2 regions of the Mesorhizobium sp. M0983 genome follow, and region 1 is predicted to be linked to the other one. Evidence: predicted binding sites of a transcription regulator. Region 1 holds the regulator's gene; the other holds the start of a gene.
The links. The regulator PhoB, encoded in region 1, activates phosphate uptake and scavenging genes when phosphate is short. The targets are predictions, from matches to a motif close to TGTCATNNANCTGTCAT.
Positions count from the first base shown of each region.

Region 2: a site for PhoB is predicted at 2,664-2,680, ahead of ppk2 (polyphosphate kinase 2). Genes of this name have one in related genera too.

Region 1 covers NZ_JAMYNH010000003.1:62,287-77,618, forward strand. The annotation lists gene NKH71_RS06740 (hypothetical protein) at 1-407, opposite strand, end outside; gene NKH71_RS06745 (ElaB/YgaM/YqjD family protein) at 418-744, opposite strand; gene NKH71_RS06750 (response regulator) at 971-1,339, shown strand; gene NKH71_RS06755 (sigma-70 family RNA polymerase sigma factor) at 1,371-1,922, opposite strand; gene NKH71_RS06760 (NepR family anti-sigma factor) at 1,926-2,129, opposite strand; gene NKH71_RS06765 (response regulator) at 2,345-3,139, shown strand; gene NKH71_RS06770 (DUF1328 domain-containing protein) at 3,381-3,545, shown strand; gene NKH71_RS06775 (sensor histidine kinase) at 3,736-4,770, shown strand; gene NKH71_RS06780 (hypothetical protein) at 4,909-5,079, shown strand; gene NKH71_RS06785 (YMGG-like glycine zipper-containing protein) at 5,425-5,670, shown strand; gene NKH71_RS06790 (CHASE domain-containing protein) at 5,770-7,392, opposite strand; gene NKH71_RS06795 (ATP-binding cassette domain-containing protein) at 7,522-8,322, opposite strand; gene NKH71_RS06800 (sugar ABC transporter permease) at 8,337-9,668, opposite strand; gene xylF (D-xylose ABC transporter substrate-binding protein) at 9,811-10,851, opposite strand; gene NKH71_RS06810 (ROK family protein) at 11,137-12,381, shown strand; gene phoB (phosphate regulon transcriptional regulator PhoB) at 12,391-13,080, opposite strand; gene phoU (phosphate signaling complex protein PhoU) at 13,097-13,804, opposite strand; gene pstB (phosphate ABC transporter ATP-binding protein PstB) at 13,837-14,640, opposite strand; gene pstA (phosphate ABC transporter permease PstA) at 14,637-15,332, opposite strand, start outside.
Region 2 covers NZ_JAMYNH010000011.1:77,947-93,278, reverse strand. The annotation lists gene hemB (porphobilinogen synthase) at 1-538, shown strand, start outside; gene NKH71_RS20585 (dihydrofolate reductase family protein) at 938-1,585, shown strand; gene ppk2 (polyphosphate kinase 2) at 1,637-2,557, opposite strand; gene NKH71_RS20575 (aldo/keto reductase) at 2,837-3,757, shown strand; gene NKH71_RS33495 (aldo/keto reductase) at 3,642-3,881, shown strand; gene NKH71_RS20570 (hypothetical protein) at 4,005-4,163, shown strand; gene NKH71_RS20565 (DUF982 domain-containing protein) at 4,216-4,473, opposite strand; gene NKH71_RS20560 (GntR family transcriptional regulator) at 4,570-5,232, opposite strand; gene NKH71_RS20555 (multidrug efflux MFS transporter) at 5,401-6,660, shown strand; gene NKH71_RS20550 (DUF423 domain-containing protein) at 6,717-7,088, shown strand; gene NKH71_RS20545 (hypothetical protein) at 7,158-7,301, opposite strand; gene NKH71_RS20540 (hypothetical protein) at 7,365-7,508, opposite strand; gene NKH71_RS20535 (LacI family DNA-binding transcriptional regulator) at 7,675-8,757, shown strand; gene NKH71_RS20530 (OpgC family protein) at 8,782-9,957, opposite strand; gene NKH71_RS20525 (alpha/beta hydrolase) at 10,174-10,848, shown strand; gene sthA (Si-specific NAD(P)(+) transhydrogenase) at 10,858-12,246, opposite strand; gene NKH71_RS20515 (RDD family protein) at 12,456-12,926, shown strand; gene NKH71_RS20510 (arginyltransferase) at 13,061-13,825, shown strand; gene NKH71_RS20505 (DMT family transporter) at 13,948-14,844, shown strand; gene NKH71_RS20500 (AI-2E family transporter) at 14,832-15,332, opposite strand, start outside.

The sequences.
Region 1 (15,332 bases):
AGTGCTATCGCCGGGCCGAGAATGGCGCCCAATCCGCCCTTCGCCACGCCACCTTTGCCCTTGAGCAGCGCCGGCAGCACGGCGAGTGCTGCGGCGATGCCGACCGCCTTCATGTCGGCGTTGCGTCGCTTCGCCCGGCGTCTGGCGCGCGAGCCGGCCGACATCCGGTAGACGAGCAGGATGAGACCGGCGATTGCCAGAAAGCCGATCCCGAAGCTCAACGACGCTGCCATCGGTCCATAGCGGGCCGCCGTCCAGATATAGGCTGCCCCGACTAGGAAGCCGAGGCCGCACAGCGCCGCGAGTGCTGCGACCGAATAGACCATCGCAGCGACGCGCGCGCGTTGTATCGCCGCAATGGTTTCGCCCGAGGCGAGGCCCGAGATCAGCGATGCAAGCATTCCCATGCGTGCAGAACTAGCGGCGCGCGAGGAGTGCGAAGAGGAACCCGACGCCTGCGGCGATCGCCAGCGAAGTCACAGGCTTTTCGCGCATATGGGCTATCAGCTGCGCCTCGATGTCTTTGGCGTTGCTGCGCAGGCTGTCGAAGGCTGCTTCGCCCTGGGTTCGCAACTGCTCGACGCCCTCGGCGGCGGCGCGCCGCGCAGCCCCGTAGCCATGTTCGCCAGTTTTGGCCAACAGCTTGGTAAGTTGGTCGATGTCGGCCTTCAGTTGTGCGATGTCGGCCTCAATATCGGAATTCGTGCGGGCTTCGTTCGCGGCCTTTCCTGCGGCAGTCGCCATTGCTTCACTCTCCTTGCTTTTGCTCGGTCGAAAACGCCCAACAGACCCCAAGGTTCCGGCACGAACCTCTTCTAACCCTATCTCCGGCAGCGCTCGTTGCAAATGCCTTGCAAGGGCCGCGGCCGACGCATCCGCCGGCATGTCTTTTTTAAATGACAGCATGCCAAATAGCGATCATGACTTCCCCGGTTTGAAGATAGAGACGCATTTAAGGAGATATTGCTGCGTGGGCCCATCGCTTGACGGTTTGCGGATTCTTATCCTGGAAGATGAGTTCCTGATTGCCATGGATATCGAGCAGCTTTGTCGCGACTACGGCGCGCTCGATGTGGTCATCGCCCGTGATCTGACTGAGATCGAACAGCAAGACGTTGCCGCGCAGTTCGACGTGGCCATCGTCGACCTCATGCTGAGCGGCGTTTCGACGCTTCAATTTGCTTCACGGCTGCGTGAAGCTGGCATCCCGTTCGTCTTCGCCTCGGGCCAGTCGGATATGGACGAGATCAAGAAATCCTTTCCCGGCGTCAGACTGGTCACCAAGCCCTATTCGGGAGACGATCTCGTCGAGGCAGTGGCAGCGGCCTGCAGGCGCTGAGGGCGCGGAGCGGCTCGAACACGCCCACGCTTCACGCTGCCGTCGACCCCGTTACCTGAGCCGAAATTGCGTCCGGGCCATACTCGTCTTCACCGGAGATCTTCAAGATTTCCTGCAGCCGCGTGCGGGCGCGGCTGACGCGGCTCTTGATCGTTCCGACGGCGCAGCCGCAGATCTCGGCCGCTTCCTCGTAGGAAAAGCCCGATGCGCCGATGAGGATAATGGCTTCGCGCTGGTCTTCGGGCAGCAACTCGAGCGCGCCGCGAAAGTCTTCGAGGTCAAGCTGGCCGTGCTGGGCCGGATGAACGGCAAGTCTGGCCGTCATGACGCCATCGCTGTCCTGCACCTCGCGGCCGCGCTTGCGCATCTGCGAATAGAATTCGTTGCGCAAGATCGTGAACAGCCATGCCTTCAGATTGGTGCCGGGCTGGAAGCTTTCATGCTTGTCCCAGGCCTTGACTAATGTTTCCTGCACCAGGTCGTCGGCCTTGTCGGCATTTTGCGTCAGCGACACGGCAAAAGCCCGCAGGCTCGGGATCGAGCCGAGCAAGTCGGTCTTGAAGCCCTGGGAGACGGCCGCCATGCCTCAGTCCTTCTTCTGTACAGGTTCGGCCTTTTCCAACTGGCTGAGCAGTTGTGCGAAGCGATCCGGCACATTGTCGGAGACCAGCTCGTCGTAATATTGTTTGAGTTTGCGGCCGATTTCCGAGTTCGGCCCAAGCGGGTCGCGGGAAGCAGCCCGGCGCCCGTTGCCAACGCCAGCCGTGGTAGCTTTCGTCATGTTCTTCATTTCGCCCTTTGTCCCAGCCTTAAGCCGCCCTTCAACACATAACGCAAGGCAAGCGGCAGCCTCGTCTGGTTGCCCAACCCCGCCCTAAACGCCAGCCCGCATACTTAGTTCCGCATGACCGGAACTTTTTCGCACAACCCGCGTTTTTAACTTTGGGCTTGCGAACCGTTTTTAGCTGTAACATGTAATCACGTCATATGAGGGAGACGTCCGATATGAGCCTATCAGCAACCATCGCTCCGCACCTGCCGTTCCTGCGCCGCTTCTCGCGCGCGGTATCCGGATCGCAGGAGAGCGGCGACGCGTTGGTCGCCGCAATGCTCGAGGCCATCATTGCCGATGTCGATATCTTTCCGGACGCATCGAACGACCGCATCGCACTCTACAAGGTCTTTGCCAAGCTCTTCACCTCGGTGGCCATTCGCGTTCCGCAGGAGCATGCCCAATCGGCATGGGAGCAGCGCGCCGCGGCCAATCTGAATGCAATCGCGCCTCGTCCCCGCCAAGCCTTTCTGCTGGTCGCCGTCGAAGGCTTCAGCGAAGACGAGGCGGCGGAGATTCTCGACGTCGACGAACAGGAATTCTCAGAACTTCTCGCTCAGGCGAGCAACGAGATCTCCCGTCAGGTGGCAACCGACGTGCTGATCATCGAGGATGAGCCGCTGATCGCCATGGATATCGAGGAAATGGTCGAAAGCCTCGGCCACCGCGTCGTCGGAACAGCGCGCACCCACGCGGAGGCGGTGGCGATGTTCGGCAAGGCGCGGCCAAAGATGGTGCTTGCCGATATTCAGCTCGCCGACGGCAGTTCGGGCATCGCGGCCGTCAATGAAATCCTGTCGTCCACCTCGGTGCCGGTGATCTTCATCACCGCCTTTCCCGAGCGGTTGCTCACCGGCGAGCGGCCGGAACCGGCTTTCCTCGTCACCAAGCCATTCAACCCGGATATGGTCAAGGCTCTTATCAGCCAGGCCCTGTTCTTTGACCGGCACGCGAAGGCCGCGGCATAAAACAGCTGGCGACCGAGTTGCGGCCGCCAGGGTGTGGGATAGCCACTCCCCTTGGACCGGATGGGGGCGTGACGCCGACTTAACACACGACAGCCAACTGCTGCCGAACCTGACGAGAACCTTTTCGCACACACCGCAGCAATTCGGGCCGTAACGATTTTCAGCATCGTCTTTTTCGGGAAATGGTGGAACAAACGGAGGCGAATCACGTTTTCACCGCAGCATTGGAAGGAGATGGATCATGCTTTACTGGGCGCTCGTATTTCTCGTCGTGGCGATCATCGCCGGTGCGCTTGGTTTCGGCGGCATCGCTGGCACTTCGGCCGGCATAGCGCAGATATTGTTCTTCATCTTTCTCGCCTTCCTGATCATATCGCTTATTGCCGGCCTGATCAGACGGGCGTGAATGCCAAGCGGCCATTCAAGCGAACACTGGAAGCCGCACCCCTCAAACGGTTTCCAGCCACCGCCGGGCAGTGTCCTCCAACGGGATGCCGCTCGGCGGACCGCTTTTTAGGGCTCGATCCGAAGCTCCTCCTTTTGGAACCCATTTTTCCGTGAGCCGTTCAGCCCGACGTGGGTTGAGCAAATTACCGATGCGTTCCAGAGTCGGAAAAATGAAAGACCGCGGCCAGAGGGATGAGATCATCGCTCTGCATCCCGCCGAAAGCGGAATGCAGCTTGGCCGAGCCCTTCTCCACGCCTTGCACAATGCCGGGATTTCCGTTCTATACCAGGATCGCGAGATGAAGACGGTGTGGGCGCGCAACATGCGCGCACCATGGACCTCTGATGCCTCCGACAACAACGGCATCTTGCCGCCGGCGCAGGCAGAGCGTATCGGCGCCGCCAAGCACGACGTCATCGTCTCCGGCAATCCTCAACATCTCGAACTCAGCGTGCCGGCCGATGATGGCGCCCGCTGGTTTCAGGTATGGATCGACGCCGACCGCAGCGAGACCGGCGCGGTGCAGGGCGTCGTGACCACCATGGTCGAAACAACCGAGCAGAAACGCCGGGAGCAGACGCTGAAGGCGCTGCTGCGCGAGGTCAGTCACCGCTCCAAGAACCTTTTGGCCATCATCCAGAGCATCGCCACCCAGACGGGGCGTTATTCCGGCAGCATTGACGATTTCCTGACGCGTTTCCGGGGCCGATTGCAGTCGCTGGCCTCCTCGCAGGACCTAGTTACGTCATCCAACTGGCGGGGAGCGGCGCTGCGCGAGCTGGTTTCCGGTCAGGTCGGAAGGTACGGCGCGGACCCCATGCACAGCCTGCGTTTCCGCGGCGCAAATCCATATCTCAATCCCAATGCTGCCTTGCACATCGGCTTGGCCATGCATGAGCTCGCCGTCAATTCGGTCAGCTATGGCGCGCTGTCGCGCAGCGATGGTTTCGTCGAGGTGACGGCCGATCTGACGGCCGCTTCCGCTGGCGAGCCTGCGCTGTCGCTGACATGGGCCGAAGTGATCGGAGCCAACGACAATCAACGCAGCGAGAAGCGTTTTGGCAGCGTCGCACTTGAACGCGTCGTGCCCACTTCGTTGAATGGAACGGCGACACTTGAGATCACCGGGAACCGCCTCGAATACCGTCTTGTCGTTCCTCACGGCAATTTCGAGACGGATTGAACGAACGGCGGCCGCAGGAAGAAGGCTGGCTGCATCACCCCGCCTTAACCGACTGTTCACCATAAAGTCCGATCCTGTCCGAACGTGCCGATTCAGCGGACATTGATTGAGTTTGGCACAATATGAAAGGAATGGGCCTTGACGGCTGCCGACTTGAACAGACTGGAACAGGCCGCTCGCGTCTCGATGGGCGGTTTTCAGGATCCCGACGTGTCCGCAGCGCCCGCGCCTCGTGCTTTGCCCCTTCGCTTCGCCGCCTTTGCGCTTATGGCCGCGATCGTCCTGACCGCCGCGTCCCAGTTGATCTGATCGAGCTCGCCTCTGCTTGATTCCTTTGAAACCGCGGCCGAGTGCACGGCGGCGCGCCCCCGTTCGCGGTCATCGACCGGCAGGGCCAAGCCCAACATGTCGGCGCCAAATGTCTTGCCGTCGATCCTGCGCTCGAGGACGGCTATGACAGGATTGTCTGGAATGTGCATCCCGACGCCACGCTCGATGCGTCCTTGGAGATTTCCGAGTTCGTGGTAGCATCGAACGGCGCACGTCCGAAAAGACTATCTTAATCAACAATGAAATCGTGCGCGCAGAGGCCGCACTTTCATGCTAGATGGCGGCTGGAGCTTGTTAAAGTGAGGACAAAGTGAGGATGACTCCATGCGGAAGATGATTATTGCCATGGTTGCCGTGGTTGCGGTCAGCGGCTGCACCACCACGGAAGAGAACGTGGGTATCGGCACTGTGGGCGGCGCGCTTATTGGTGGCGCTGTCGGCGGCGGCAAGGGCGCTTTGATCGGCGCTGGCGCTGGTGCGATTGGCGGTCTGCTGGTTCGCCGCCTGCAAAATGGCTACTGCCAATACAGAGATCGTCACGGCCGGATCTACACAGCTCGCTGCAACTAGTTTCGAGTTCCAGGCGAACAGCAAACGCGGAGGCAGACCACCTGTCTCCGCGTTTGCACTTCCAAAGCGCTGTCGCGATGCGGCTCACGAGACGGCGTTTCAAGCCGGCAGCGGAACCTTGATTTCCACGTTCAAGCCGTTTTCGTGAAAATCGCGCCTGATTGTGCCACGCAACTCGCGTGTGACGTTGAGATCGATCAGTCTGGTGCCGAAACCGCTCTTCGCCGGTGTCTCGAGCTTCCTCTGCCCGGCCTCGCGCCAGTTGAGAGCCAATGTCCGGGCTCCGCCGCGGCCTTCGAGCGACCAGTCGACCTTGAGCGCACCGACTGAATTGCCGGTTTCGCCATGCTTCAGCGCATTCGTCGCCAGTTCGTGAAAGACGAGGCCGAGTGCCTGCGTCGTCTTTTCGTCGAGAAGAACCTCCGGTCCCGACAACAGCCCTTCAGGAAGCTCGCTTCCGAACACCTGGCCAAGCTCGATGCGCAGCAGGTCGCCGAGATCGGCTTTCTGCCAGCGTGAGCGCGTCAGCATGTCCTGGGAAGCCGCCATCGCCTGCAGCCGAGCCGAAAATGATGCCGAGAACTCTTGGACGTCGGCGGTGTGCGATGCTGTCTGGCGCGCGATTGCCAGCACCCGCGTGATCGAGTTCTTGATGCGATGCTTCATCTCCTGCAGCATCAGGTCTTTTTCCAGCAGGCTCTTTTCGGTCGTTTCGTGAAGCAGCGAGACCGCCTCATAGGCCCGCTCCTGATAGCGGGCCACCAGCGCGATGGCGCCCGCAAGCAGTAGCCCGAACAATCCGAGCATCACCGGAATGGCACGCGAGGAAGGTTGCGAGAAAGCACTTGTCGGCCTGAACAGGACGACCCACGGCCGACCGGCAACGGTGATCTTGCGGGTGATCAGCAGCCTGTCGCCAAGGGCTGAAACAGGCGGCGTTTCCGACTGGAACAGCAGGTTGTCACTGTTCACAGCGCCGTCATAGATTTCGGTGTTGACCGGCAACAGAGGTGCCCGGCTGAGCGCAGCCTGGAACAGGTCCCGGGAGCGGAAGGCCGCATAGAGGAAGCCGGCAGTCGAAGATCTCGATGCGTTGACGGCGTCCGGCGCGGTTTCGACATTGAGCCGGACGAAGACGAGGAATCCGGTGAAGGTCTGCGCGGCACCCGTATCCTTGCCGAGCTGCACGAGCCCGCTGGCGTGCAGCTGGTCGTCGACCATCGCCTTTTCGATCGCCTCGCGCCGCACCGGCCCGGTGAACATATCATAACCGATGCTGGATTTATTGGACGGGTCCAGCGGCTCGAACAGCACGATGGGCGTACGCCACGGCAAGTTCGTGTCGGGATAGATCGGATGGCTTGCGCCGTGATCGTGCAGGATATCGCGCTCGACCGCCGCCTCGTTTTCAGTTTTCGCCAGGCGGAGGAAGCCGATGCCGCGCAGGCCGGCGAAATTATTGTCGATGTCGAGCGCGTTGAAGAAAGCCTTGAACTCGCCTTGCGAGATACCGCCATTGCGCGCATCGAACAATGCCCGGGTTGAGCGCAGCAGCGACAGGTCCAGGTCGATGCGGCTTTCGATCCGGTTAAGCGCGTCGTCCGCCGTCGCCTCGAATTTTATACGGGCGGCTTCCTGGGTGGCAAAATAGGCAAAACCCGCCATCGTCAGGCTGATCAGCGCGACGGCGATGAAAGCTACGGTCGGAAAGAGTTTCTTCAATTGCCGATACGTCCCGTGGACGGTTCGGCATCTTTATGGGCAACTCCCGACGCCAACACAATGGCGAGGCCAAAGCATGGTGACTGCTGGCACATTTTGGCGACTTGTGATTAGCCGGCTAATTCTCGTTCAGGCCGCGATCTTCAGGGCGCCCGGCCCTGGGATGGCGCCGGGCGGGCACTTGCCGAGGATGATCATACCGAGCACCTCGTCCTGGGTGACATCGGTCGTGCGCGCCGTGCCGACAACCCGACCGTTCTTCATGACGCAGACGCGGTCGGCAAGCTCGAACACGTCATGGATGTCATGGCTGATCAGGAAGATGCCGATGCCGTCGGCCTTGAGCTGCCTGACCAGTTCGCCGACCTGTGCCGTCTCCTGCGGCCCGAGTGCCGCTGTCGGCTCGTCCATGATCAGGATGCGGGCGTTGAACAGGATGGCGCGGGCGATCGCAACCGACTGCCGCTGGCCGCCCGAAAGCTTTACCACCGGCTCCTTGAAGCGTTGGAAGCGCGGATTGAGCCTGCCCATCACCTTGCGCGCCTCAGCCTCCATGGCGACGTCGTCGAGCGTACCCCAGCCGGTCATCAGCTCACGGCCGAGAAACAGGTTGGCAGCCGCGTCGACATTGTCGGCCAGCGCCAGCGTCTGGTAGATCGTCTCGATACCGTACTTCTTGGCGTCGCGGGGATTGGAGATCGAAGCCTCCTCGCCGTTGACGAAAATCTGGCCCGCATCGCGCTTGTAGGCGCCGGACAGGATTTTTATCAACGTCGATTTGCCGGCACCGTTATGGCCGAGCAAAGCCATCACCTCGCCCGGAAAAAGATCGACCGAGGCATCGTCGACGGCGCGAATGCCGCCGAAGGCGATCGAGATGTTGCGCATGTCGATCAGCGGCGTGCCCGTGGGAGCGGTCCTGTCTGCCATGCTCGTTCTCCTCACTAGACCCGTTTGCGATAGACGGTATCGAGCCACACCGCGACCACCAGCACGGCGCCGACAACGATGCTCTGCAGCGGCGAATCGATGCCGAGCAGCACCATGCCGGATTGCAGCGACTGCATCAAAAGCGCGCCGAGCATGGCGCCGAGCACCGTGCCGGAGCCGCCGGCGAGCGACGTGCCGCCGATCACGGCCGCCGCGATGACCAGCAGCTCGTCCAGGGTCCCCAGCGCATTAGTCGACGCGTTGAGGCGCGCCGATGCGATCGCCGCACTGATCGCGGCCAGCACGCCCATGATCATGAACACCTTCATGGTGACCCAGCGTGTGTTGATGCCGGCGAGTTCGGCCGCTTCCGGATTGCCGCCTATGGCAAAGACATAGCGGCCGAAACGGGTGCGTCTGGTGATGAAGGTCATGACGATGCCCGCGGCCACGGCCATCAGCACAGGTATGGCGATGCCGTGGGCGATGAACAACCCGCCCTCGGGAACGGTGATGCCGTTCTGCTGGGCATATTGGCGTACGATGCCGACCGGCCAAGGATAGGAATTGGCGATCCACACGGCGCCGAGGATGGCGGCGCAGGCTATCACGCCGAGCAAGCTTTCCGCCCAGACAGGGCGCAGCGGAAAGTTGAAGCGCTTGCGCTGCGAGCGGCCGTTGAAGAGCATGAAGGCAACGGCCGCGCAGGCGAGGACACCGACGATCCAGCTCCAGGTGGCGCCGATCGAGCCCCGTGGTCCGCCGCCCATCAGCTGGAAGGTCCTGTCCAGCGGCGCAACGGTGCGCCCGCTGGTGATCAGCCACGCCATGCCGCGCCAGACCAGCAATCCGCCGAGCGTCACGATAAAGGCAGGAACCTGGAGATAGGCGATGATGAAACCCTGAAACGCTCCGATAGCCAGGCCGAGCACCAGGCCGGCGGCCAGTGCGATGACCCACAGCCAGGGGCTGCCAAGCTGAAATCCCATGATGCGGACGAGGAATTCGGCCTGCGCCACGCCCATCACCATGCCGATCACGCCTTCCACGGAGCCGACGGAAAGATCGATGTTGCGCATCACGATGACCAGCACCATGCCGGTCACCATGATCGCCACCGACGAGGTCTGCACCGAAAGGTTCCAGAGATTGCGCGGCGTCAGGAAGAGCCCGCCCGACAGTATGTGGATCCCGACCCAGATGACCAGCAGCGCGCCGACCATGCCGAGCATGCGCGTGTCGAGTTCGGTTGCCTTGAGAAATCGGGCAACGACGCCGAGCTCCGATTCCCGCGCCCGGTCTGCCGTCGAGCTGTCGACCGGCGTGTTGGAAGTCGTGTCGGTCATGATGTTTCTCCCGCCGGGTTGCCGTCTGCCGCGGATGCCGGAAGCAGCCTAGAAGTTATCCGCCGGAAGCGGAAAAACAATTCTTTCTTGAAAAAACGCCGCGGCAAGCGGCCGCGGCGTTCGGACTTCTCGGAAACTCGGATCAGTTGCAGACCGGAACAGCGCCCGCCGCCACGCCCGCGCAGACCTCTTCTTTCTTGATCCAGCCGGCGTCGATGACGACGTTGAGGTTGTCCTTGGTGATGGCGACCGGGGTCAGGAACAGGGACTTTACGGTGTTGCCGCCGGGCGTGGTGAAATCCTTCACGCCGGCAATGTCGGTCATCTGCTTGCCGTCGGCCAATTGTGAGGCGATCTCGGCGGCGTTCTTGCCGAGCTCGCGCGCGTCCTTCCACACCGAGACCGTCTGTGTGCCGAGCGCGATGCGATTCAGCGCGGCGTGGTCGCCGTCCTGGCCCGAGACCGGAACCGATCCAGCCAACCCTTGCGCCGTCAGTGCGGCGACGACGCCGCCGGCAGTGCCGTCGTTAGCGGCGACCACCGCATCGACCTTGTTGTCGTTCGCGGTCAGGAACTGTTCCATGTTCTTCTGGGCGTTGGCCGGCAGCCAGCCGTCGGTATAGGCCTCGCCGACATTCCTGATCTTGCCGCTGTCGATGGCGTCCTTCAGCACTTCCATCGAACCGGCAAAAAGGAAATCGGCATTCGGATCGGCGCCCGAGCCCTTGATGAAGACATAGTTGCCTTCCGGCTTCACCTTGAACACGTCGCGGGCCTGCATGCGGCCGACTTCCTTGTTGTCGAAGGTCAGGTAAAAGACGTCCTTGTTCTCGATCAGCCGGTCGTAGCCGACAACCGGAATACCTTCGTCCAGCGCCTTCTGCACGGCCGGCCCTATCGCCGAGGCGTCCTGCGCCAGGATGATCAGTGCGTTGGCGCCCTGCGAGATCAGGCTCTCGACGTCGGTGAGCTGCTTGCCGGGGTTGGACTGTGCGTCGGCGGAAATATACTTGTCGCCTGCGGCCTCGATGGCCGCCTTCATTGCGGCTTCGTCGGTCTTCCAGCGCTCTTCCTGGAAGTTCGACCAGGAAACGCCGATGACCTTGTCCTTAGCCTGCGCCACCGACGCAAGCGCCAGCGTCATGGCGACACCCGCCAGAATGGCGGTCGTGAATTTCTTCATCATATCCTCCCTGCGCCGCGTACGGCGTGACCAATTGGCCCCAAAGGCCAGCTTAGAGGCGCTAATTTTTTCGAGCCTCGAAAAAATACTGGCCCGATCTCCCGCTGCTGTCAACATCGATTCTGATGGATTTTGATGTTGCTGCGAGTTTTTCGAGCTTCGGAATAAACGATGACAGCGCCACCTGCATCTGACACTATTTGCCTCATCTGACACTATTTGTCGGCATTACCGACGGCTTCCGGTTCATGAGCGGCCGCGGCAAACCGGGAGGAAAGCAAAACGATGTCGGTCGGAATCCGCCATGACGATTTGCGCCGGCGCAACCGGGCGATGGTGATCTCGGCCGTGCGCCGGGCCGGCCAGCCATCGCGTACGGAGATCGCCGCAACCACCGGCCTCAGCCATTCGACCATATCGGCGATCTCCTCCGACCTGATACGGGAAGGCATCCTCGCCGAGAGCAAGGCAAGCGAACCCGTTTCGTTGAAACGCGGTCGTCCGCAGGTCGGCCTCGCCCTCAATCCGGAAGCGGCGGCGGTGCTGACCGTGGTGTTGTCGCTGAATTTCCTGTCGGCCGCCATCATCGACTATGCGGGGCAGGTGGTCGCCGAGGAACAGCGCCGGCTGGACACGCTGACCATGCCGCGCGACGAACTGATCCGCGAATGCATGGCCATCGTCCGGCGCCGGCTGGACGATCCAGATCTTGACGTCCGCAGTGTCGCCCGCATCGCCCTGGCGATTCAGGGAATTACCGACTCCCCTGCACGCGCCATGCTGTGGTCGCCGATCACGCCGCAGACGGACATCGCCTTTGCCGACATGCTGGAAGATGAATTCGGCATCCCGGCCACGGTGGAGAACGACTGCAATATGATGGCGGTGGCTTTGCGCTGGCGCGATCCGGATCGCTATCGCGACGACTTCATCGCCATCCTGCTTTCGCACGGCATCGGCATGGGGCTGGTGTTGAAGGGCGAGCTGTTCACCGGCACGCATTCCTCGGGCGGCGAGTTTGGCCACATGATCCATCGTCCGGGCGGCGCGCTCTGCCGTTGCGGGCGGCGCGGCTGCATCGAGGCCTATGCCGGCAATTACGCCATCTGGCGCAACGCCACGCAGATGAGCGAAGACAGCCAACCGGTCGCCGACGTCAGCGACGCCGACATGCGCGCGCTGGCGGTTCGGGCGCGCGAGAAGGACGGGCCGGAACGCGAAGCCTACCGCAAGGCCGGCGAAGCGCTGGGTTTCGGTCTCGGCTCGCTGTTCGCGCTGATCGATCCGGCACCGGTCGCAATGGTCGGCGCCAGTGCCGCCGCCTTTGATCTGATCGAGCCGGCCTTGCGGAAGGCCATCGCCCAGACCGCCGGCGGCCAGCATTCGGGCTCGATCTCCTTCGATACCGAGCCGAACGAATTGCCGCTGATCCGCGAAGGCTGTGCAATGCGGGCGTTAAGCTTCGTCGACCAGCAGATTTTCGCGCCGGGCGCGCAAATGAGGCCCGGCGTCAGAAAGAACGTAGCCTGACTGGGCGGGTCAATCTTCCCTGATCGCGTAGCCGGCACCGCGGATGGTGCGGATGACATCAGGCATGCGGCCGTTGTTGACGGCTTTGCGCAGCCGCCCGACATGCACGTCGACGGTGCGTTCGTCGATATAGATCGTCTCGCCCCAGACATTATCGAGTAACTGGCTGCGCGAGAAGACGCGGCCCGGATGCCGCATCATGAATTCGAGCAGCCGGAATTCGGTCGGCCCGAGCCGGATCTCGGTCTTCTTGCGATACACCCTGTGCGATTCGCGATCGAGCACGATGTCGCCGACCTTCAGCACGCTGGACAGCACTTCCGGCTTGGCGCGGCGCAGCAGCGCCTTGACCCTGGCCATGAATTCCGGTGTCGAAAACGGTTTGACCAGATAGTCGTCGGCGCCGGTCGAAAGACCGCGTACCCGGTCGCTCTCCTCGCCGCGCGCGGTCAGCATGATGATCGGCAGCCGTTCGGTTTCGGGGCGCACCCGCAACCGGCGGCAGAGCTCGATGCCGGAAACCGCTGGTATCATCCAGTCGAGCACCAGAAGATCGGGCACATTCTCCTGCAAACGGATCTCGGCTTCGTCGCCGCGTGTCACCACCTCGACCTGGTAGCCTTCGGATTCGAGATTGTAGCGGAGCAGCACACCCAACGGCTCCTCGTCCTCCACCACCATTATGCGTGGTGCGATCATCGGCTGGGCACCCCCATCATGTCGCCGGTGCGGACATTGTCGTTTCGTCTTGCTTCGGACGATTGACCGGCAATTGCTCGCCGGTCAGCACATAATACGCATTTTCGGCGATGTTGGTGACATGGTCGCCGATCCGCTCCAGATTCTTGGCGCAGAACAGCAGATGCGTGCAAGCGGTGATGTTGCGCGGGTCTTCCATCATGTAGGTCAACAGTTCGCGGAACACCGACGTATATTTGACGTCGATGCGCTCGTCGGCGGCGCGTAGCTTGGCCAACGCGGCCGCATCGCCTGCAGCATACTCCTCGATGACGCCCTGCACCTGGATGAGCACCAGCTGCGCCATCGCATCGATGGAATGCGATAGGTCGCGCGGTGTGACGCTAAGGCCGACCGCACTCACACGCTTGGCGATATTCTTGGCAAGGTCGCCGATGCGTTCGAGATCGCCGGCCATGCGGATCGCCCCGACGACATGGCGCAGATCGTGGGCCATCGGCTGGCGCTTGGCGATCAGGGTGATGGCGCGGTCGTCCAGTTCGCGTTGACGCGCATCCATGATGGCATCGTCGGAAACGACGCGTTGCGCCAGCACGTTGTCAGAATTCAACAGGGCCTTGGTCGCCCCGCCGACCATCGAACCGGCGAGGTCGGCCATGTCGCGGATCAGCTTGCTGATCTGCTCGAGATCCTCGTCGAAAGAAGCGACTGTGTGTTCGCCCATGGTCCTGTCCTTATATGCATGATCGGAACGGCTCAGCCGAAGCGGCCGGTGATGTAATCCTGCGTGCGCTTCTCGCGGGGCGACGTAAAGATCTTCTCGGTCCGGTCGAACTCGACCAGTTCACCCAGATACATGAAGGCGGTCTGGCGCGACACGCGCGCCGCCTGCTGCATGTTGTGGGTGACGATGACGATCGTGTAATCGGCTTGCAACTCGTCTATCAGCTCCTCGATCTTGGCGGTCGACAGCGGGTCGAGTGCCGAAGCCGGCTCATCGAGCAGAATGACTTCCGGCTTCACCGCCACGGTGCGGGCAATGCAAAGCCGCTGCTGCTGGCCGCCTGACAGGCTCAAGCCGCTGGCGTTGAGCTTGTCCTTGACCTCGCCCCACAGCGCGGCCCGCTTCAACGCTTGTTCGACGCGGCCGTCCATTTCGGACTTGCCGAGATTCTCATAGAGCCTGACCCCGAAGGCGATGTTCTCGTAGATCGACATAGGGAACGGCGTCGGCTTCTGGAACACCATGCCGATCTTGGTCCTCAGGAGATTGAGATCCTGCGAGCGGTCGAGAATGTTCTTGCCGTCGAGCAGCACCTGGCCCTCGGCTGTCTGCTTCGGGTAGAGTTCGTAGATGCGGTTGAACACACGCAGCAGCGTCGATTTCCCGCAGCCCGAAGGGCCGATGAAGGCAGTGACGCTGCGCTCGGGCAGCGACAAGGTGATGTCCTTCAACGCCTTGCTCTGGCCGTAGTAGAAGTTGAGGTTCTTGACCTCGATCTTCGTCTTCTCGGCGACCGTTTCGGTCATCGTCATGTCCGGGGACAACATCTGTGTCATCTGTCCTCTCTGCGTCCGGTAAGGCTGCGGGCGAGGATGCTCAAGCCCAGAACCGTCAGGGTGATTATGAGTGCGCCGGTCCACGCCAGTTGCTGCCATTCCTCGTAAGGGCTGAGAGCGAACTGGAAGATGGTCACCGGCAGGCTGGCCATCGGCGCGTTGATATTGCTGCTCCAGAACTGGTTGTTGAGCGCGGTGAAGAGCAGCGGCGCCGTCTCGCCGGAAATGCGTGCTATCGCCAGCAATATGCCGGTGACGATGCCGGACAATGCGGCGCGGTAGGCGACCGAACGGATCACCACCCAACGCGGCGCGCCGATCGCGGCACCGGCTTCACGCAACGCGTTCGGCACCAGGTTGAGCATGTCTTCAGTGGTGCGCACGACCACCGGAATGACCAGGATGGCAAGCGCAACGGCGCCGGCTATGGCCGAGAAATGCCCCATTGGCCGCACCATCAACTCATAGACGAACAAGCCGATGATGATCGAGGGCGCCGACAACAGGATGTCGTTGATGAAGCGCACGACGGTGGTGATGCGCGAGAAACGCCCATATTCGGCCATGTAGGTTCCCGCCAGCACGCCGATCGGCGTGCCGACGACAACGGCGATGATCGTCATCAGCAGGCTGCCCGCGATTGCATTGAGCAGGCCGCCGGCCTCGCCTGGCGGTGGCGTCATCTCGGTGAA
Region 2 (15,332 bases), on a different contig from region 1:
GACGGCAGCAGCCGTCATCCAGGCGGCGGCAGGGGCCGACATCATCGCCCCCTCGGACATGATGGACGGCCGGATCGGTGCCATCCGCGATGCGCTGGACGCCAATGGGTTTCAGGATGTAGCGATCATGTCCTATGCGACCAAGTTCGCATCCGCCTTTTACGGCCCCTACCGCGAGGCGGTCGGCACCGCCGGCCTGCTCAAGGGCGACAAGAAGACCTATTACATCGATCACGCCAATTCCGACGAAGCGGTGCGCGAGGCCGAGCAGGATCTCGCCGAGGGCGCCGACATGCTGATGGTCAAGCCCGGCCTGCCCTATCTCGACATCATCCGCCGGCTGAAGGACGAGTTGCAGATGCCGACCTTCGCCTATCAAGTGTCGGGCGAATATTCGATGATCAAGGCCGCCGCCGCCAATGGCTGGATCGACGGGGAAAAGGCGATGCTTGAATCGCTGCTGGCCTTCAAGCGCGCCGGCTGCGACGGCATCCTGACCTATTTCGCGCCGGAAGTGGCTGAGATGCTGAAGGGGTGATGCGCCTCCGTAGCGCCCACATCGAGTAACGTTCCTTCGTCCAAAGCGCGACATGGCCACCGCAGGCAATCGCTTCAGGTTTGCGCTGCCCCTCATTGCCCTGCCGGGCATTTCTCCCCGTATAGTGACGGGGAGAAAGACGCGTTCGCAAAAGATTTCGCCAATCTCCAGCGTTGCAAAAACATCGCCGAGGTTGCGGCCAGCCCCTTCGCCCCGTCACTATACGGGGAGAAGGTGCCGGCAGGCGGATGAGGGGCGGCGCCAACATTGAGATTGGTCATTCCAACATGATTTGGAAGCGATTGGCCCCGGCGATTCAAAAAACCGCTTGCAAAATGCAATCAGTTAAGCTACCCGATAACTGCGTGCATCTCACAATTGGTTATCAAGGAGGCTCTCATGTCCAAACTTCGCGTCAGCGCTTTCACCTTGTCGATCGACGGCTTCGGCGCCGGTCCCGACCAAGACCTGAAGAACCCGCTGGGTGTTGGCGGGGAAGCCCTGCACGAATGGATGTTCGGCACCCGCACCTTCCGCAAGATGGTTCTCGGCAAGGATGGCGGGACCACGGACACTGACGAGGCGTTCGCCGCGCGCAGCTTCGAGAATGTCGGCGCCTGGATCCTCGGCCGCAACATGTTCGGGCCGATCCGCGGCGAGTGGCCTGACGAGAGCTGGAAAGGCTGGTGGGGAGACAATCCGCCATACCACGTGCCGGTCTTCGTGCTGACGCACCATCAGCGGGATCCCATTGTCATGGAGGGCGGCACGACCTTCTATTTCGTGACCGACGGCATCCACTCAGCGCTGGAGAAGGCGAAAGCAGCGGCTGACGGCAAGGATGTACGGCTGGGCGGTGGCGTTTCTACGATCCGGCAGTATCTCAAGGAAAAGCTCATCGACGAGATGCATCTGGCGATCTCACCTGTCCTGCTCGGCGCAGGCGAGAGCCTTTTTGCCGGCATCGACATGCCCAAGCTCGGCTACCGCTGCAGCGAGCAGGTCGCGACGCCGAAGGCCACGCATGTCATCATCGAGCGCGCCTAGCTTGTTGCAGGGCGCTGCCCACGGAGGCAGCGCCCCTCCTCGCTGCTTTAGTCAGTATTTCTCCGGCACATACAGTTCGCGCGGCAGCACCTGACGTTCGTATTCGGGATTGAAGACGCGCTCCGGTAGTGTGATCTCCTCGTGCGGCACCTCCTCATAGGGCATTTGCTTGAGGAGATGGTCGATGCAATTCAGCCGCGCCCGCTTCTTGTCGTTGCCCTCGACGATGAACCAGGGAGCTTCCGGGATGTTGGTGCGGGCGAAGGTTTCTTCCTTGGCCTTGGTGTACTGCTCCCAGCGCACGCGCGACTGGAGGTCCATCGGCGACAATTTCCATTGCTTCATCGGGTCGTGGATGCGCATCAAAAAGCGCATCTGCTGCTCCTCATCGGTGATCGAAAACCAGTATTTGACAAGCGTAATGCCTGAGCGGAGGAGCATGCGTTCGAAATCCGGCACGTCGCGAAAGAACTCCTCGACCTGATCCGGCTGGGCAAAGCCCATCACCCGCTCGACGCCGGAGCGGTTGTACCAGGAGCGGTCGAACAGCACGATCTCACCGCCGGCCGGCAGATGCGGAACGTAGCGCTGGAAATACCATTGCGACTTCTCGCGCTCGGTCGGCGCCGGTAGTGCTACGACGCGGCAGATGCGCGGATTGAGCCGCTGGGTGATGCGCTTTATGACGCCACCCTTGCCCGCCGAGTCGCGGCCCTCGAATACCACGACGAGCTTCTTCTTGTGATAGGCGACCCAGGACTGCAGCTTGATCAATTCGGATTGCAGCGTGATTAGATCCCGAAAATATTGCAGGCGGTCGATCGATGGCGGATGCGCATTCTTATAGATCTTGGCGATCTCCATCGACAGCGCCGGCTCAGAGATTTCCAGCTCATAATCTTCGTCGAGCGTGTCGGCGAGTTCCGCTTCCAGCCAGTCCCTGGCCGGGGAATTCTGTTTTATCTCGGTCATTTGCGCTGCTCCGCTTACAGGCCGTGTCGGCCGCTGTCAGGCGCTCTGCCGCCCGGCCCGGCGGCCGGAAATCGAAGCGCTGAACCGATGTTAGTATAGGCCAGCAATGACGGTTTTATTGCAGCCGCTGTTGCGCTGGCTGCGCGTCCAATCCGTAAGATGTGATCGATGTTGCCCTGCAACACGGGCGACAAGCGGAACGAATTATCCTACAAATGCCCGGTTCATTCAGGGCTGTCGTTTGAAACGCCCTTTCCCGATAAATCATGAGGATACGACATGGAATACCGCACTCTCGGCCGTTCCGGGCTGAAGGTTTCGACGCTGACCATGGGCACCATGACGTTCGGCGGCGGCGGCGCGTTTTCGGCGGTCGGCAAGACCGATCTCGACGAGGCGCGCCGGATGATCGACCTTTGCATCGATGCCGGCATCAACGTCATCGACACCGCCAACGTTTATTCGAACGGGGTGTCAGAGGAGATCATCGGCGAGGCGCTCGGCGGCAAGCGCAAGGGCGACGTGTTGATCGCCTCCAAGGCGCGCATGCGGATCGGCAAAGGCCCCAATGATGAAGGCCTGTCGCGCTATCATCTGATCCGCGAATGCGAGAGGAGCCTGAAGCGCCTCAGGACCGATGTCATCGACATCTATTTCCTGCACGAGTGGGATGGCCTGACACCGCTCGAGGAAACCATCGCCGCGCTCGACACGCTGGTCGCGCAGGGCAAGGTCCGCTATGTCGGCTGTTCCAATTATTCCGGCTGGCAGGTGATGAAGGGGCTCGGTATCAGTGACCGTCATCACCAGCCGCGCTTCGTCACCCAGCAGATCCACTACACTCTGGAAGCCCGCGAGGCCGAGTATGAATTGTTGCCGATCTCGGTCGACCAGGGGCTCGGCGTGCTGGTCTGGAGCCCGCTCGCCGGCGGATTGCTGTCCGGCAAATATCACCGTGACCAGCCGACCGCCCGCCAGCTCAGCGGCTGGTCGGAACCGCCCGATCCGCGACGAGGACCGGCTGTGGCGGATCGTCGACGTGCTGATCGATATCGGCAAGAACCACGGCGTGTCGGCAGCGCAGGTGGCGCTTGCCTGGTTGCTTGGCCGGCCCGCCGTCAGTTCGCTGGTGATCGGCGGACGAACCGAAGCGCATTTCAAGGACAATATCGCTGCTGCAAGCCTGGTGCTCGGCGATGAGGAGCGCACACGCCTCGACGTGGTCAGCAGGCCGCCCGTGCTCTATCCCTACTGGCACCAGCAATTCACGGCAAAGGACCGGTTCGGGCCCGCCGATCTCGTCCTCGACCGGGACGGCGCCTGAAAAAACGCCCTGAAGCGGGGCTCCCCGGACTGCGACGAGATATGGAGCCGATCGTGCCTTGCGGTGTTGTGTTTGTGGCCCAATGCTCCTAGGCAAAGGCCAAGCACAATGAAAGGAAACGATATGCCACGAGCACCGAACTACGGTCAGGAACGCAAGGAACGCGACCGGCAGAAGGCTGCCAAGAAGGCGGAAAAGCAGGCTGCCAAGGTCGCGGCCAAGGAGCGCTCGAAGCCCGAGGGCGAAAGCGAGTCCCAAACCAACACCGAAACGGCCGAGTGATGATATCAGGCCTGTCAGGCGGCCCGGGTCTCGATCAAGTCCCCGCTATGCCTCAGGCCGGCGCCTTGTCGCTGACGAAGACGTTCACTTCGCGGGCGGCGGCAATGAAGGCCCGTCTTGCGTTCATGGCCGGCTTGTCGCCGGCCAGCGCATCATGACAGGCTTGCAGCGCTTCGCGGTGCTTGGGGCTGCGCTTGCCGGGCCAATTGTTGAGGAGGTAGTCGGAAGCCTCGCGGGCCGTACGCAAGAGCTGATTGCTTCCCGCCGCGCCCTTGACGGTCACGGGTGTGTCAAATCGGTTGTTTTCCATCGCCGCTCTTACGCCATCGGCATTTGCGAAGCGAGACCGAAAGTAGCTTTCTTCGCTCATCTGCCTTTTTCGTGATCAATGGCCGCCGATCCTCACTCAAGCGACGACGGCAAATCCCCTGGCGCGCAGGCCGCGCCGGTCGTTGCGCAACGACGTGACCAGCCGGTCGCGGCTACCGTCGATATGAGATGAAAGCAGGCAGGCGGCCCCGTCGGCATCGCCGGCCCGCACCGCCGACAGAATGTCATGGTGTTCGGCCCAGGCACGGCCAAGCGCTGCCTCGTCGCGAACCTCGAGCCAGCGGGCGCGCGACAGGCGCGTCATCGCATCACGAACCGCTCTGAACAGGAACTCGTTGCCTGACAGGCGCGCCAGCTCGATATGAAAATCCATGCCGACACGATGCCATTCCTCGCGCGGCGTCTGGTCGTCGCAGGAATCGAGCATCGCCTCGATGATTTCGACGGCACCCCTGTCCTGCAAGGCACAAGTCAGCCTGACTGCCGCGACCTCGACCGCCTCGCGATAGACGGCGATCTGCTCCAGCTCGGCAAGATTGATGGGCGAGACCGTCCAGCCGCGGCCGTCGCGGCAGATCAGGCCTTCGGTCTCGAGCCGCAGTAACGCCGCCCTGACCGGCGTGCGCGAGGCGCCGAAGCGGCTTTCGACCCAGCGCTCCGTCAGCCGCTCGCCGGGACCGATCTCGAGCCCGAGGATCATCTCGCGAAGCTGCTTTTCGACGTTCTGCATCTGCGACATTGGCGTTCCGTTGTTGGAGCCGGTTCATTGGCCCTCTGCTCACCGGCCATTACTGGCGATCACTTTGCAGGGACCGCATTGACAGCGACCAGCCTTGCGTCCATGACGGATACCAGTTTGGTATCCCAAAATGGTATCCGCAGCAACCCAACGACAGCAGTCTCTGACATGCCGCAAGACGCCACCCTCGCCGTGCAAGGCACGCATAACGTCCACTGGCGCCGCAATCTCGCCGTGTGTTTTGCCGGCTCGTTCAGCACGCTCGCAGCGATGACGCTGCTGTTGCCGTTCCTGCCGCTCTACGTCGAACAGCTGGGCGCCGAGGGCCATGCGGCGATCGTGCAGTGGTCGGGCATCGCCTACGGCGCCACTTTCCTTGCTGCCGCGCTGGTCGCACCCCTGTGGGGGCGGTTAGGCGACCGCTACGGCCGCAAACTGATGCTGGTGCGCGCCAGTTTCGGCATGGCGATGTGCATGTCGCTGACCGGCATGGTGCAGACTGTCTGGCAATTGGTGTTCTTGCGCCTGCTGATCGGCTTTGCCGGCGGCTATTCTTCGGGCTCGACCATCCTGGTTGCCATGCAGACGCCGAAGGATCGCTCCGGCTGGGCGCTGGGCGTGCTGTCGGCCGGAATCACGGCCGGTGCCCTGGTCGGCCCGCTGCTCGGCGGCGCGCTGCCGCCGCTGATTGGCATCCGCGCCACATTCCTGCTCGCCGGCGGCGTCATTTTCCTGGCCTTTCTGGCAACCACCTTGCTGATCAAGGAGGCCCCTCGCCCGGTTGCCGCCAAGGCCGCGTCAGAAGAAAAGGCGAAAGGCGGCTGGTCGCAAATTCCCGACAAGCGCCCCGTCGTCGCCATGCTGGCGACCGGGACGCTGTTGAGTTTCGCCACCATGTCGATCGAGCCGATCATCACCGTCTATGTCCAGCAGCTCATCGAAGATCCGAGCCAGGTCACGCTGGTCTCCGGCATCGTCATGTCGGCGGCAGCGCTCGGCGCCATCCTGTCGGCGTCGCGGCTCGGCAAGCTCGCCGACCGTATCGGCCACTGGAACGTCATCGTTGCCGCGCTCGCAGTCTCGGCGCTGCTCCTGATCCCGCAGGCCTTCGTCACGCAAGGCTGGCAGCTCGTCGGCCTGCGTTTCCTGATGGGCGTGGCGCTTGGCGGTCTTTTGCCCTGCATCACCAGCGTCATCCGCCACAATGTGCCTGACGGCGTCGGCGGCAATGTGCTGGGCTTGTCGATCTCGGCGCAATATGTCGGGCAGGTCGCCGGACCGTTGCTCGGCGGCTTCGTTGGTGGCCATTTCGGCATGCGCGCGGTGTTTCTCGGCACATCCGTGCTGATGGCGGGCGGAGCGGCCTATAACTGGCTGGTCCAGTCGCGCCGCGAACGCGACATGCTGGCGGAAGCCGGCAAATCCTGACACGGTTCGCGCAGCGCTATCTCAGGCGGTCGCCAGCAATTACGGAGGCCTGGAAAATGAGCACGGATGAACACGCGGCAGGCAGCCGCATTCTGATTTTTGCCGGCGGCCTATGCGGCGCAACCGGCGTGGCGCTTTCGGCGGCGTCGGCGCATCTCGGCGGCGCTTTCGTCGGTACGGCCGCGTCCTTCCTGCTCATGCATGCGCCGGTTTTGCTTGCCGTCGGGCTGCTCGGTGGCAATACCATCCTGCGAAGCGGAAGCCTCATCCTCCTCGTCGGGCTTCTGCTGTTCTCGGGAGATCTCCTCGCTCGCGACTTCCTCGGCTCGCGGCTGTTCCCGATGTCGGCGCCGATCGGCGGCACCTTGCTGATCGGCGGCTGGCTGGTGATGGCCGCCTCGGCGCTGGTGCGCCCGCGCCGCCATTGATGCGACAACCAATGGCGGCCGCTGCTCTTTCACCAGCCGCGCTCGATCCACGAGCTCTGTCTTGCCAGCTCAGTCTCGCGGACGTTCGAGCCGGACTTGCCCGTCGCGCTTGGTCGTCTTGACCACACGCCGTCGCTCCGGCCGTTCGGTAGCCGGCGAGATGCCCCAATAATTGCGATAGATGTCTTCGAACAGATGCTTGACCGGGTGCATGGCTTAATCTCCTCTAGCTTATTTGAATCGATCCAATCAGCAGGCGAAAAAATGCGCTGCCAATCAGCTCCACTCGCGTCGCTTCAGGAAACGCAGGTCGCGAATCCACGGACCGGTCCTGTCGCGCCGCTTCCGGGCCTCCGCGCTCGAGCGGATGCTCCAGTCGTTCCGGTAAATGTCCTCGAACAGATAATTGACGGGGTGCATGGCACTCTCCTCTTGTATCGATCCAATCGGTAGAACGAAAAACGCTCTTGGATCGATTCAAAGAATACGCGCCGCACCATAAATGTCAAGCAAAAATTTGAATCGATCCAAGGAAGGTGTTAGGTAATCGGCGATACTGTTGGACCGGAATCCCGGAGACAAACACATGGCATCACTCACCGAAGGCAGCAGGAGGCCCATCCGGCTGGCCGACATCGCCAAAGCCGCGGGCGTATCACACGGCACTGCCTCCAATGTCTTCAGCCGTCCCGAAATCGTGCGCGAGGAAGTCCGCGAGCGGGTCAAGGCGGCGGCCGAGGCGCTGGGCTATGCCGGCCCCGATCCCAAGGGCCGCCTGCTGCGTGCCGGCAAGGTCAATGCGATCGGCGTCGCCACCACCGAGCCGCTGTCCTATTTCTTTGACGACCCCTTTGCCCGCGTGATGATGGCCGGCATTTCGGAGGCCTGCGACGCCACCGGCGCGGGAATTGCTCTGGTGTCGGCTGGCAACGAGGAAAAACTTGCCTGGAACATCCAGAGCGCCCTGGTCGACGGCTTCATCCTGTTCTGCATCGAGGGCGGTCCGCGTCTCGTCGAGCTGACGCGCGAACGAAAGCTGCCCTTCGTTGCGCTCGAGTTCGGCTCGCAGGACGACACGGTCTCGGCGATCAGTATCGACAATGTTGCCGGCGGCCGGCTCGCGGCGCACCATCTGGCGGTACTTGGACATCGCCGCTTCGCCGTGTTATCGCTGGCCTTCGCCGACGACAGCACCGGTCTTGTCTCGCCCGAGCAGGTCCGGACAGCGTCGTATACCGGAACCCGTGACCGCCTCCTCGGCTATTTCGAAGAGCTTTCCAGGTTCGGTGTCGACACCGCCAAGGTGCCGGTCTACGAGACCGAAAACGACAAGGCGAGCACAAGGGCTGGTCTCGAAACCATCTTCGCCTCGGCGGAACCGCCGACCGCCATCCTGGCGATGTCGGACCGGATCGCAATGGTGGCATTGGAATGGCTCAACGCACGGGGCATCGCGGTTCCCCGCGATGTTTCCGTCGTCGGCTTCGACGGCGTGCCTGAAGCCGCAATTTGCGAGCCTCCGCTCACCACCATCGCCCAGCCGATCGCCGAGATCGGCCGCCGGGCAGCGCGAAGAATCCTCGACTTCGACGGCACGGTGCGGCGAGAAACGCTCGACGTCGAACTTGTCGTCAGGGCATCGTCCGGACCGCCGCCGAGCATAGCTTGAGGCCGGCAGATCGAGCGTCCAGGTTTATCGGTTCGCTTGCGCGGCCATCGGCCCAATTTCAAAGGACGAGCGGGCCGCCTCGTTGCGGACCGGCTTGCCCTTTCCGGACCAGCCGATGGCAGACAGCCACTCCAGATAGAAGGCGAGCGCGAACTGCATGGCGATGCCGGCGGCGAGCAGCAGACTGTCATAGGCAATGCCGCCCGGGTTGATCAGCTTCATCACTTGCGCCGCCATGGCAATCACCGTTCCGGCAATGAAAACCGGCAACGAGCGTTTGCCCAATATGGCGAGCGGATTGTCACGACCGGTGCGGAACAGGTTCGAGACGGAAGGCAAGGCGACGACCAGGTAGCTCATCGCCAGGATGTGCAGCAGTCGCGGCAACGACAGGAATGTCTTGTCGAAACCGGTCAGCACCACCGGCAGGTCGAGCCATGACACATGCCCCCACAGCGGGCTGTGCACCCAGACGAGCGCCGTGAGCACATAGGTGGCGGCGGCGCCGACCAGCCAGAGATTGACCGGGATGGTGCCGCCGCGCCGCACATGCAACACGCTGGCCATGCCGATATTGAACAGCAATTGCCATGACAGCGGATTGAGGAACCAGAACCCGGGCTCCGGGTAGTTCGGTGGCGCGATCTGGTAGATTCCGGCAAGCAGCCAAAGGGCTGCGGATACGGCAAGCGCCGCCAGTGGCCGATAGCTGATGAACAGCAGGAAGGCCGGCGCCATCAACAGCAGCGCTGCATAGACCGGCAGTATGTTGTTGTAACCGAGCTGATGGCCGAGCGTGACGATGCCGACCAGGACTTGTGGCGGGTTTCTGACGAGCGGCTCGATGTTGATCAGCGTCAGAAGGTCCGGCCGTTTCGCAAACACCGCCGCCGCGCAGAAGATAGCCATGACCACCATCGTCGTGACGATGTGGGTGACATAGAGCACGCCGGCGCGGCGCCACATTTTCAGCGTTGCAATCAGCCGGTTTCCCGGCTGGAATTTGGTGCCGTAGGCGAGAGCGACGGACATGCCGGAGATCAGCACGAAGGCCTCGGCCGCATCCGAAAACCCGAAATTCTTGTAGGTCAGGGTTTCGAAAACGGTGCCCGGCACATGGTCGATGAATATGGTCAGGAGGGCGAGAGCCCGGAACACGTCAATACGCGTATCGCGTTCCGGCGAAACTGGCATGGTCATCGATAAAAGGCCTTAAAGCTGGTTGTTCATGCCGGCATGCGACCACCCGGGCGACCACCCGGCGCACACTGCTTCGATCCCTCCCGCGGGGGATTATATCGGCAAAGAAACGGACTGAAATGCGCCCGGTTCAATCAACTTTCGCGGAGCTTGAAAATATTTCGTTTTGAAGCCGGCAAATTAACGAAAGTAACGCGAAATCAAAAGGATGTGACTATGGCCGAGGAGAGCCTCGAAGACGGTATTTTGCAGGAAAATTCAGGCTTTTTCTACCGGCTCCATCGACCCGCCAATTTACCCGGTGACTGGCTGTTCCTGCAGCATGGATCGGGAGTCGATGAGACGACCTTGCTGCCGCTTGGCCGGCAAATCGCGCCGCATGCGGCGCTGGTTGCGGTCCGTGGCCGCATCCCTCAGGAGGGCGGGTTCCGCTGGTTCACGCGAATCACCCCGACGCGTTTCGAACAGGCGAGCATCCGTGCGGAGGCGGACGCATTCGCGGGCTTCGTCGACGGCATCGCGAAGCGCCACCGCTTCGATCTCAGCCGCGCGACCTTTGTCGGTTATTCGAACGGCGCCAATCTGGTCTCAAGCGTCATGCTGCTGCATCCGGGCCTGATCGAGCGCGCCGCATTGCTGCGTCCGATGCCGGTGCTTGACGAGGTGCCGCCGGCCGACCTGTCGAAGGCGCGGGCGTTGATCATCGCCGGCGCCGCCGACCTGACCTATGCGCCATTCGCGCCGGTGTTGGCCGCCCTGCTGAGTTCGCATGGCGCCAAGGTCGAGACCCAAACCATTGCCTCCGGCCATGAAATCGGCGATCCGGACGCCGAGATCGTCAGGCAATGGCTGGCGGATCCTGCGGTCGCCGTTGCAACGTCAGATCGATGAGCCTCGAAGCTATCCTCGCCCCATGCGGTTCCAGGCGTCCAGCCCGGCGATCTTGTAGGCTTCGGCCAGCGTCGGATAGTTGAAGGTGTTGTTGACGAAGAAGTCGACGGTGCCGCCGAGATTGATGACCGCCTGGCCAATGTGGATGAGTTCGGTCGCGCCCTCGCCGACGATATGGGCGCCGAGCAGACGGCGTGTTTCGATCGAGAACAGAAGCTTCAGGAAGCCGGTATTGACGCCCATGATGTGGCCGCGCGATGTCTCGCGAAACCGCGCCACGCCGACCTCGTAGGCAGCACCACTCTCGCGCACCTGCTCCTCCGACTGGCCGACGGTGGAGATTTCCGGCACGGCGTAGATGCCGTAGGGAAAGGTTTCGGGCGGCGGCGGCAAGGGCACGCCGAACGCATGGCAGGCGGCCACCCTGCCCTGTTCCATCGAGGTCGAGGCCAGGCTCGGAAAACCGATGACGTCGCCGGCGGCATAGATGTTGGGCGCGCTGGTCTGGAAGGTCTGCGGATCGACCTTGATGCGGCCCCTGGAATCGGACTCGATGCCGACCGCTTCCAAGCCCAGGCTGCCGACATTGCCGGTACGCCCGGCAGCATAAAGCACCATCTCGGAACGTATGGTGCGGCCGTCTGCCAGCATCACCTCGGCATAATCGGGTTTGGAGGCGATCTCCTTGACGGCGCTGCCCAAGCGGATGGTCATGCCGCGGTCGCGCATCTGATGGATGAAGTCGTCGACGATCTCGCGGTCGACGAAATCCAACATGGTATTGCGCGGCTCGACCAGCGTCACCGGAACGTCGAGCGCGGAAAAGATCGTCGCATATTCGACGCCGATGACGCCGGCGCCGATCACCGTCAGCGTGCGCGGCAGCCGGTCGAGCTCCAGCATCTCGTCGCTGTCGAAAATCCGTGTTTTGTCGAACGGCACGTCGCGCGGCCGGTGCGGCCGGGTGCCGACCGCGATCAGTGCATGGGCGAAGCCAACCTCGCTGTAGTCGCCGGTGTCGGTGGTCAGGCTGACCTTATTGGGGCCGAGGAATTTTGCCGCGGCGCGAGCGCTCTTGACCGTGTTGCGCATGAACTGGTGCTGCAGCACCTCGACCTCATGGTCGAGCGTCTTGTGCAGGCGCTCGACCAGATCGCCGACCGAAATGTCCTGCTTGACCCGGTAGCCGCGTCCATAAAAGCCGCGCTCACGCCAGCCGGAGAGGTTGAGCACCGTCTCGCGCAACGTCTTCGACGGTATGGTGCCAGTGTGTACCGACACGCCGCCGAGACGCCGGCCCCTGTCGACCACCAGCACCGACTTGCCGAGCTTGGCCGACTGCACCGCGGCGCGGCGCCCGGATGGGCCGCTGCCGATGACCAGCATGTCGTAGTCCATGTCGCCCCGTCCCCTCGGCTCGGCACCTTTTGTTGCGCCGCAGCAAGCTAACGCTATCCGCGCCATGAATTCAACAAGTCAGACGGCGCCGGGCACTCCGTCACCATCTACGGTGGCGAATGGTTCGATCTTGATTCCACCGCGAACCTTCACCATTTCATCAATACGCGGCCCGTGCATTAACCCGGGTTCGATTACGAGGAAATGACATGAACGCTCGCGTTCTCGACGGCGAAATCATCACCAGCAGGCTCGAAGACGTCCGCGCCTATGAGGGCGTGCGCACGCGGCGCATTCTCGCCTTCGTCATCGATTATTTCATCGTCGCGCTGCTCACCATTCCTTTCGCGATCCTGGTGTTCTTGTTTGGGCTGTTGACGCTCGGCCTCGGCTGGATGCTGTTTTCCATTCTCGTGCCGGCCGTCGCCATCCTCTACATCTGGAACACGCTCGGCAGTAAAGATCAGGCCACCGCCGGCATGAAGATGATGGGCATCCGGCTCGACCGGCTCGACGGCAGCCGCATCGACGGGTTGACTGCCGTCGTCCATTCGGTGTTGTTTTGGGCCGGCAATGTCATCCTCTCGCCGCTGGTCCTGCTGGTGAGCCTGTTTTCCGACCGCAAGCGCACGCTGCACGACCTGCTGCTCGGCACGGTCGTCAGCCGCAGCGGCCGCTGAGCGGCTTTGAAGCGCGGCCGCAGCCTTTGCGCACAAAAGTGAAGACGTCCATTCACAGGCTTTCACAATCCTGTTGAATTTTTCGGCGTCCGCGCCAAAGGTAGAGCGATTCGCAGGAGTGTTTCCAAGGCTCGATGACGCAGCACCCGACCCAGTCGCCACAGTTCTTTCTGACCGCGCCCTCGCCGTGTCCCTATCTCGAGGGGCAGTTCGAGCGCAAGGTGTTCACTCACCTGGTCGGCGACAAGGCCCCCGAGATGAACGATCTGTTGACGCAGGGCGGTTTCAGGCGGTCGCAGAACATCGCCTACAGGCCGGCCTGCGAGACCTGCCGCGCCTGCGTGTCGGTGCGCATCCTGGCGCAGGAATTCACCGCCAGCCGCAACATGAAACGCGTCATACAGCATAATTCGGATCTGGTCGGCGCCATGCACGACGCCGAACCCTCCACCGAGCAGTATTCGCTGTTCCGCAGCTATCTCGACGCCCGCCACCGCCGTGGCGGCATGTCCGACATGACCGTGCTCGACTACGCCATGATGGTCGAGGATACCCATGTCGACACCAAGGTCATCGAATACCGTCGCCGCGGACCTGATAGCTTCATCACCGGCAAGGGCCAGGGCGAACTGATCGCCGTGGCCCTCACCGACAAGATGGCCGATGGCCTGTCGATGGTCTATTCCTACTTCAACCCGGACTTCGAGGACCGTTCCCTCGGCACCTTCATGATCCTCGACCACATCGCCCGCGCCAGGGCGATGGGGCTGCCCCATGTCTACCTGGGCTACTGGGTCAACGGCTCGCGCAAGATGAATTATAAGATGCGCTTCCAGCCGCAGGAGCATCTCGGCCCGAAAGGCTGGGAACGCTACAATCACGAAGCGGTTTCGCGCTGATTTCCGCTTTCGGTATTCACCCTTAAATTGTTTCGAGGAGGATGCCGCTGGGCTTCCGGCCGATCGGCGGAAGACCGGGCGGGTCAATTTTGCGCCTCCAAGCCTATCGCGAGAATTGCTGCATGTCTTCCCACAACGACCACCAGAGAGGCCTTCTGATCACCACCATCGGCGGGTTGACGCTGACCGTCGACATTCCGCTGATCCGGCTCGCCGACGGCGAGGCATGGACGATCCTGCTCTTGCGCACCGGCACGACCTTCGTGGCCACGCTCGTCATCTGGGCCATCTGGCGCTCGCTGAGCGCAAAGGCACCGCAGCTTATCCCGGGCTGGTCAGGGCTCATCGTTGCCGCCCTCTACGGACTCGGCTCGATCGCCTTCATCACTGGCGTCTACAACACCTCGACCGCCAACCTCGTTTTCATCCTGGCCTTCACCACCATGTTCGCGGCCCTTTTGTCGTGGCTATTCCTGAAGGAGAGGCCACAGCCCCTGACGGTCGCAGCGTTGGCATTGATGATCGCCGGCGTCGTGATGATTGTCGGTGATTCCGTCGGAACCGGGCATCTCTTCGGCGACCTGATGGCACTATGCTCCGCCTTCATGATCGCCGCGGCCATCACCATCTCCCGCGCCAGCGGCAAGGATATGGGCTTCACCGCGCTGATCGGAGTCGTGCTGCCGCTGGCCGTCGCCGCCCTGATGGTTTCCAAGGTGGGTTTTCACGTCAACGCACCGTGGTGGATCGTCTTCAACGGCGCCGTCATCATGCCGATTTCATTCTTCTGCCTCGCCAACGGTCCGAAATATATTTCCGGGCCGGAAGTGGCGATGTTCTATCTGTTAGAAACCGTGCTGGCGCCGGTCTGGGTGTGGATGATCTTCGCCGAGACCCCGTCGCGCAACAGCCTGATCGGCGGCACGATCCTCATCGTCACCTTGATCGGCCATTCGCTCTGGCAGTTGCACGAGGGACGTAAGCGCCGCGCCACGCTCGCCGTCAGTCACCCGGCCTGATTCTTTTTCGCGGCGGCGCGTTCGGCGACAATTTCGATCTGCGGCGGTGCATCTTCCTGCTCCGCCGGTTCGGCGGCAGCGAGTTCATCGGTCAGCTCCACCTCGCGCAGCCATTCACGCCAGATCGCGACCAGCAGGGCCATCAGCACCGGGCCGATGAACAGGCCGAGAAAACCCATTGTCTTGACGCCGCCGATCAGGCCGAAAAAGGTTGGCAGGAAGGGCAGCTTTATCGGCCCGCCAACCAGCTTCGGGCGCAATGTCTTGTCGACGACGAAGAGTTCGACGGCGCCCCAGATGAACAGCGCCAGGCCGGCCATCGGCGAGCCGCTGGCGGCGAGATAAATCGAGACCAGCGTGAACGACAGCGGCGCGCCGCCGGGGATCAGCGCCATGATGCCGGTCAGTGCGCCGAGCGTCACCGGCGACGGCACGCCGGCCAACCAGTAAGCGATGCCCAGCACCAGCCCTTCGCCGATGGCGATAAC